Regions from separate parts of the Caulobacter sp. FV2ye17ST genome, predicted to be linked through region 1. Evidence: predicted binding sites of a transcription regulator. Region 1 holds the regulator's gene; each other region holds the start of a gene.
What was found. The regulator LexA, encoded in region 1, represses DNA repair genes until DNA is damaged. The targets are predictions, from matches to a motif close to ATGTTCNCNANNTGTTCT.
Positions count from the first base shown of each region.

Region 1 (2,269 bases):
GCCGAGACCCTGCCGAACGGGCGAACCTATATCACCCACGCCGAGGGGCCGCGCACGGCGGCGGCCAATACGGGCGTCTATGTCGTACCGGCCGGCTGCTATTTCATGATGGGCGACAATCGCGACAACTCTGTCGACAGCCGCTTCGATCCCGGTCCGATCCGCCAGGGCGACGCCGCCTGCGCCTGGAACAGGGACCTGGATCGCCACCTGCCGCCTGGAACCGGCATGGGCTTTGTGCCGGCCGAAAATCTGGTCGGTCGCGCAGAGCGCGTGCTGTTTTCCTGGGACGCCAGCAAGGGACCGCGCTGGGGCCGCACTTTCAAAAGCCTGATCGCGCCGGTTGCCTGATCCGAATCACGAGGACGATTCGGGGTCTTCCGGCCTCAACCCGCCGCGGCGGCCGCCGTTCTGAGCGGTTCGACATTGGTCGGCGGCGCAATCTTGCGGCCCATGGTCCAGTTGGACTGCACGCGAACCTTGGGATTGGGCGCCGACCAGATCTCGCCCGTGCCGTCGATGGCGACGACCCAGATCAGGTGATGTTCCTGACCGTAGTCGATGACCGCAAAGGCAAATCCGGTTCCCTTGCCCTCGACCGACACCGGCATGGTCGGATTCAACTGCTGGAAGCTCATGGCTGACGCCCCTGTGAAAATCGTCAGCCACCAACGAATGTCGAGCCGTTCGCGTTCCTCGGTCGTCAACTTGACATTAAGGAAGAACGCCTAGAGAACATTCGCAAGGTTTGCGGTTTGTTCCGCGTCTTCGTCGAGGTCGAGATGCTCACGCGCAAGCAGCACGAGCTGCTGATGTTCATCCACGAACGCATCAAGGAGAGCGGCGTATCGCCGTCGTTCGACGAGATGAAAGAGGCTTTGGACCTCGCATCGAAGTCGGGCATCCACCGTCTGATCACGGCGCTGGAAGAGCGCGGCTTCATTCGCCGCCTGGCCCACCGCGCTCGGGCGCTGGAAGTGGTCAAGCTGCCGCAACAGGCGACGACCGCCTCGCCGCCCAAGGGGCGCGGGACGTTCAAGCCGCAGGTGGTCGAAGGCGGTGGCGGTGCGACCCCATCGAGCAGCGGCGCCATGTCGGCGCCGGCCAATGACAGCCGCGAGCTGCCGATCCTGGGCAAGATCGCCGCCGGCACGCCCATCGACGCCATCCAGCACGAACGCGACCGCCTGCCGGTGCCGGAAAGCATGCTGGGCGGCGGCGAGCACTATGTGCTCGAGGTGCAGGGCGACTCGATGATCGAGGCCGGCATCCTCGACGGCGACTATGTGATCATCAAGAAGGGCGACACCGCCACCTCCGGCGAGATCGTCGTGGCGCTGGTTGGCGAAGAAGCCACGCTGAAGCGCCTGCGCAAGAAGGGCGGCTCGATCGCCCTGGAAGCGGCCAACCCGAAGTACGAGACGCGGATCTTTGGTCCGGATCAGGTCGAGGTGCAGGGCAAGTTGGTGGGGCTGATCCGGCGGTACCACTAGGCGCTGGGTAAGTGCGGGAGATTTCAGGCCGTCCCGGCAATGCCGGGGCGGCCTTTTTCGTTGATATGATTTGCAATCCACTTGCTCGACCCTGGCGAGCTTTTCGTGCTTCACTCCCCTTTAGAAAAAGGGGAAGCAAAATGCGCTACCACGTGGACTTTCAACACCTTTCACGCGGCTCAATACGCCCTACGGACGACGGTGAAATTATTGGCATCGACACTGATGACAAAGGCTTCACAATGCTCCCGAGCGTCGGGGACTACATACAAATCGCCAACGATACTTCTCGCTCGAGCTTCGACGGCCGCGTTAAGACTCGTCTATTCCGCTATACTAGAACGTCGGATGAGATTTGGTGTAGCGTAAACATCGTTGTTGAAGAGCTCAGCGATGACGCTGAAATTTGGGGAACTTTGATCAAGGAGTGAAATCTTACACTTTCGAAGAAGCCCCTTCGCCAACTGCGACGGAGGGGCTTCTTCGAAAGTACGCCCTACTCCTTGGCGATCCGCGCCAGGTGCCCCAGAATCTTCTCCGCGGCATCCAGCCGCTGCGCCGGGGTGTCCCACTCGCCCTTGATCACCACCTTCTGGTCGGGGCGCACCTTCCAGACCAGGCTGTTCTTGGCGACGTACTGCATCAGCCCCAGAGGGTTGGCGTAGGTGTCGTTTCGGAAGCTGGCCACCGCGCCCTTGGGCCCGACGTCGATCTTGGCGACATTGGCTTCACGGCAGAGGCCCTTGATCGCGACGACCTTCAGCAGGCTGTCGGTC
Region 1 is NZ_CM178727.1:1,940,144-1,942,412, reverse strand. It holds gene lepB (signal peptidase I) at 1-351, shown strand, start outside; gene ACW17V_RS09465 (hypothetical protein) at 387-638, opposite strand; gene lexA (transcriptional repressor LexA) at 783-1,493, shown strand; gene mfd (transcription-repair coupling factor) at 1,990-2,269, opposite strand, start outside.

Region 2 (2,269 bases), 920 kb from region 1:
GGGTGCGTTTGACCGAGCGGTTCATCGCCTCGGCCAGGCTCATCGGCGGCGAGTCCTTCAGACCTTCGCGCAGGAAGTCGTCGAGCGCATAGCGCAGGGCGCGCATGGCGCGGGCCGAAGCGGTCCCGACCTCCAGCGACACCACATGGGCCGTGGCGTCCATCTCCAGCATCTGGCTCAGGCGGCGGGTCAGGTTATCGGTGTTTTCGTCCTTGGCGCGCAGGACGGCGAAACGGTCGTCCGACAGGCGTGTGGCCGCCGAGCCGCCGTGCGACTCGGCCCGCACGGCCCCGGCCACCTGGGCGTCCAGAACCTCGGCTTCAGCGCGGGGCAGGGCGGCGCGCCGGTCGCTCAGGCCCGCGAACTCGATCATGGCCAGTTCCAGCTCGATCCCGGTCACCCGGGCCGCCTCGAACAGGCCCTTGGCGATGTCGTCAAACGATTCGCGCGGATGCAGGCCTTCGGGGCCGAGCGAAGGGCTGGGCGCCTGGCACGAGGTCAGGGCGCAGGACAGGCGGCCGCCGTTCTCGGGCAGGGCGCGCATGACCACGCTGACATGACGCTCCGCCTGGCCGGCCAGGCCAACCACCACGGGCCCGCGACGCGCGCCGTCATCGGCGCAGGCGAAGATCGCATCCATCAGGGGCTGATCGCAGGGGGCGAACAGGTCGCGCCAGACCTTGCCGGTCAGCGCCGCCTCGCTCTGGCCGACGATACGTTGCGCCGCCCCCAGGGCCATGCCGATCTTGCCGTCGCGAACCTCGACGAGCAGATCGGCGCTGGCGAACGCCAGTCCAAGAAGGCGACGTGGATCAATCGACAAGGCGCGGCTCCCCCATACGACCGGAACCGTCGCACACGGGCCTTAAGGACGTGTTTCCCGATCTGAACAAGGCGCGCGGCAAAGGGTCCGCCCGTCCTCGATCCGGGGACTGGAACACGAGCACATGTCGAAAAGAACATCTTGCGAACACGGAACAAAGCCGGTACGACTTTGAGTGTTCCACCGATCAATGGGCGCGTGAAACGCGAAGCCCGGCTTGGCCGGGTGGAATCATGGAATAAGGGCGCATCTCCAATGAACCAGGCGGCTTTGAAACTCGTGGGTAAGGAAGACGGCGACAAGCAGCGCGCTCTAGAAGCGGCGCTGGCGCAGATCGACCGGGCGTTCGGCAAGGGCTCGGTGATGAAGCTGGGCGAGAAGGGCAAGGTCGAGATGGAGTCCGTCTCCACCGGCTCGCTCGGCCTCGACATCGCGCTCGGCATCGGCGGCCTGCCCAAGGGGCGGGTGATCGAGATCTACGGTCCGGAAAGCTCGGGCAAGACCACCCTTGCCCTGCACGTGGTGGCCGAGGTCCAGAAGGCCGGCGGCACCGCCGCCTTCGTCGACGCCGAACACGCGCTCGATCCGGGCTATGCCTTCAAGCTGGGCGTCAATCTCGACAACCTGCTGGTCTCGCAGCCCGACAACGGCGAACAGGCCCTGGAAATCACCGACACCCTGGTGCGTTCGGGCGCCGTCGACGTGGTCGTCATCGACTCGGTCGCGGCCCTGACCCCCAAGGCGGAAATCGAGGGCGAGATGGGCGACAGCCTGCCCGGCCTTCAGGCCCGCCTGATGAGCCAGGCGCTGCGCAAGCTGACCGGCTCGATCAACAAGACCAACACCATCGTCATCTTCATCAACCAGATCCGTCACAAGATCGGCGTGATGTACGGCAGCCCCGAGACCACGACGGGCGGCAACGCCCTGAAGTTCTACGCCTCTGTGCGCCTGGATATCCGCCGCACCGGCTCGGTGAAGAACCGCGACGAGATCATCGGCAACAATGTCCGCGTCAAGGTCGTCAAGAACAAGGTCGCCCCGCCGTTCCGCGAGGTCGAGTTCGACATCATGTACGGCGAGGGCATTTCCAAGCTGGGCGAGATCATCGACCTGGGCGTCAAGGCCGGCGTCATCGACAAGGCCGGCTCGTGGTTCTCCTATAACAGCCAGCGCATCGGCCAGGGTCGCGACAATGTCCGCGAATTCCTGAAGGCCAACAAGGATCTGGCCAACGAGATCGAGGCGGCTGTCCGCAAGTCTTCCCAGAAGATCGAGGAAGAGCTGCTGGTCGGCGGTCCCGAGGACGGCGACGAATAGACCTCATGGTCTGACAGGTTTCGCGACCTTCGCTTGCCTACGGCGTATCCCGCCAATACTGACGCCCGTGGCTTCCCGCCGCGAAGGCCGCGATCCCCCGGACGCCTGGACCCCAAGCCAGGCGTC
Region 2 is NZ_CM178727.1:2,861,131-2,863,399, reverse strand. It holds gene ACW17V_RS13750 (EAL domain-containing protein) at 1-823, opposite strand, end outside; gene recA (recombinase RecA) at 1,079-2,143, shown strand.
Region 2: a site for LexA is predicted at 957-974, ahead of recA (recombinase RecA). Genes of this name have one in related genera too.

Region 3 (2,269 bases), 1.4 Mb from region 1:
CGGCCAGACGGCGGGTTCCGGCTTCGGAGACCAGCAGGGCGAAGGGCGGCGCGGCAAATCCTCCCCCTGAAGGGGGAGGTGTCGGCGCAGCCGACGGAGGGGGAAGTCGGCGAGCGTTGCGGATCACTTCCCCCACCGGCGCTTCGCGTCGCCTCCCCCCCTGGGGGGAGGACTTGTCACCCGGCCCATCGCAACCCGGATTCCGCCGCCGCCACGTCGTGATCGGCCAGTTGGGACACCAGACGGAAAGGATGCGGGCCATGCTCGGCCTCCGAAGACTCCATGATCCAGCTGCCGGAACGTCCGCCCCGGCAGCGCTCGAGTTCGACCCGCCAGCGCGGCGGGCCCAGGCCCGGAACATCCGGCGGCGGCTGGCTGGGCGCGCCGGCGATGCGCCAGCGGCTGAACGACGACGAGCCCGACACCGTCCGCGCCGCGCCAGCCGGTCCGCCATAAGGCCGCCGGTGCAGCAGCACCCCGAAACTGCCGCGCTTCTCGCAGGCCAGCTGCAGCCGGCGACCGACCTTCAGCTCCGGAGCCTCGGCCTCGCCGATGGCGGCGGCGACGCCCACGGTCGAGAGGGCGTCCTCCAGAACCGACAGCACCTCGGCCTCGTCGCGGGCCCTGACCTGGATCAGCCGGTCGGTGGGGACGTCCAGCCCCGCCAGGCCCGGCGCGAACAGATCGGTGCGCCGCATCACCCACACCACCGCCCCGGCCTTGAGCAGGGGCCGGATCAGCAGGGCGGCGAAGGCGGCGGGGGCGGCGGAGGTCTCGTCCTCCAGCCCGGCGCCCATCACCTCGTGCCAGGCGCCGGACGGCAGGCCGCCCGCCGGAAAACAGCTGTCGATCGCCGCATCGCCAAAGCTCAGGACCGGACTCGGAGTCCGAGTCCCTGCTTCCAGAGCAGCGATCCGGCCCTTCAACGCCGCTATGCGCGCCTCGCGCGGGACGGCCATCAATCCAATCCTTTGTTCCTATTTTGTTCTGATCTTATAGGCTTGGAGAGTCAAGCCGGGGCGGCCATGGTGCGTCAAACGGCCGTATGAAGCCCCTCCAGGAAACGCCATGACCTTCCAGCGCGTGCTGATCGCCAACCGCGGCGAAATCGCCCTCCGCATCGCCCGCGCCGCCGCCGAGCTGGGCATCCAGAGCGTGGCGGTGTTCGCCAGCGACGACGCCGCCAGCCCGCACGTTTCCGCCGCCGATCAGGCCGTCGCCCTGCCTGGCTCGGGCGCCCGCGCCTATCTCGACATCGAGGCCATCATCGCCGCCGCCAAGGGTGCGGGCTGCGACGCCCTGCATCCCGGCTATGGCTTCCTGTCGGAGAACCCCGCCCTGGCCCGCGCCTGCGCGGCGGCGGGGATCACCTTCATCGGCCCGGCGCCCGAGCATCTGGAGACCTTCGGCGACAAGGCCGCCGCCCGCGCCCTGGCCGCAAGGCTGAACGTCCCCCTGATCCCTGGAACCGGCGCGCTGGACCTGCCGGCCGCGCAGGCCTTTCTGACCCAGCACGGCGCGATCATGCTGAAGGCCCGGGCCGGCGGCGGCGGACGCGGCATGCGGCTGGTGCTCGACCCCGGCGAACTGGACGCCGCCTTCGCCGCCTGCGCCCGCGAGGCCATGGCCGCGTTCGGCGACGGGGGCCTCTATGCCGAAAAGCTGATCGAAAGCGCGCGCCACATCGAGGTGCAGATCGTCGGCGACGGCGCCGCCGTCCTGGCGGTGGGCGACCGCGACTGCTCCCTGCAGCGTCGCAACCAGAAGCTGGTCGAGATCGCTCCGGCCCCGAACCTGCCGGGCGCCACGCGCGCGGCCATGGCCCAGGCGGCGCAGGCCCTGTGCGCCGGCTATCGGGGTCTGGCCACCGTAGAATATCTGCTGGATACGGCCACCGGCGACTTTGCCTTCATCGAGACCAATCCGCGCCTGCAGGTCGAACACACCGTCACCGAGGAGGTCACGGGCCTAGATCTGGTGCGCCTGCAGTTCGAGCTGGCGGCGGGCAAGACCCTGGCCGAGCTGGACCTGACCGCCGCCCCGCCCGCCGTGGGCGCGGCGATCCAGGCGCGGATCAACGCCGAAACCCTGACCGCCGATGGCCAGGTGAAGCCCTCGTCCGGAACCCTGACCGCCTACGCCCCGCCCGGCGGCCTGGGCGTGCGGGTGGATGGCGCCGGCGCGGTCGGCCTTGTGGTGGGCGGGGCCTATGACAGCCTGCTGGCCAAGGTGATCACGCGCGGTCGCACCCCGGCCGAGGCCGCCGCGC
Region 3 is NZ_CM178727.1:503,646-505,914, reverse strand. It holds gene ACW17V_RS02535 (ImuA family protein) at 177-959, opposite strand; gene ACW17V_RS02530 (acetyl-CoA carboxylase family protein) at 1,069-2,269, shown strand, end outside.
Region 3: a site for LexA is predicted at 972-989, ahead of ACW17V_RS02535 (ImuA family protein). Genes of this name have one in related genera too.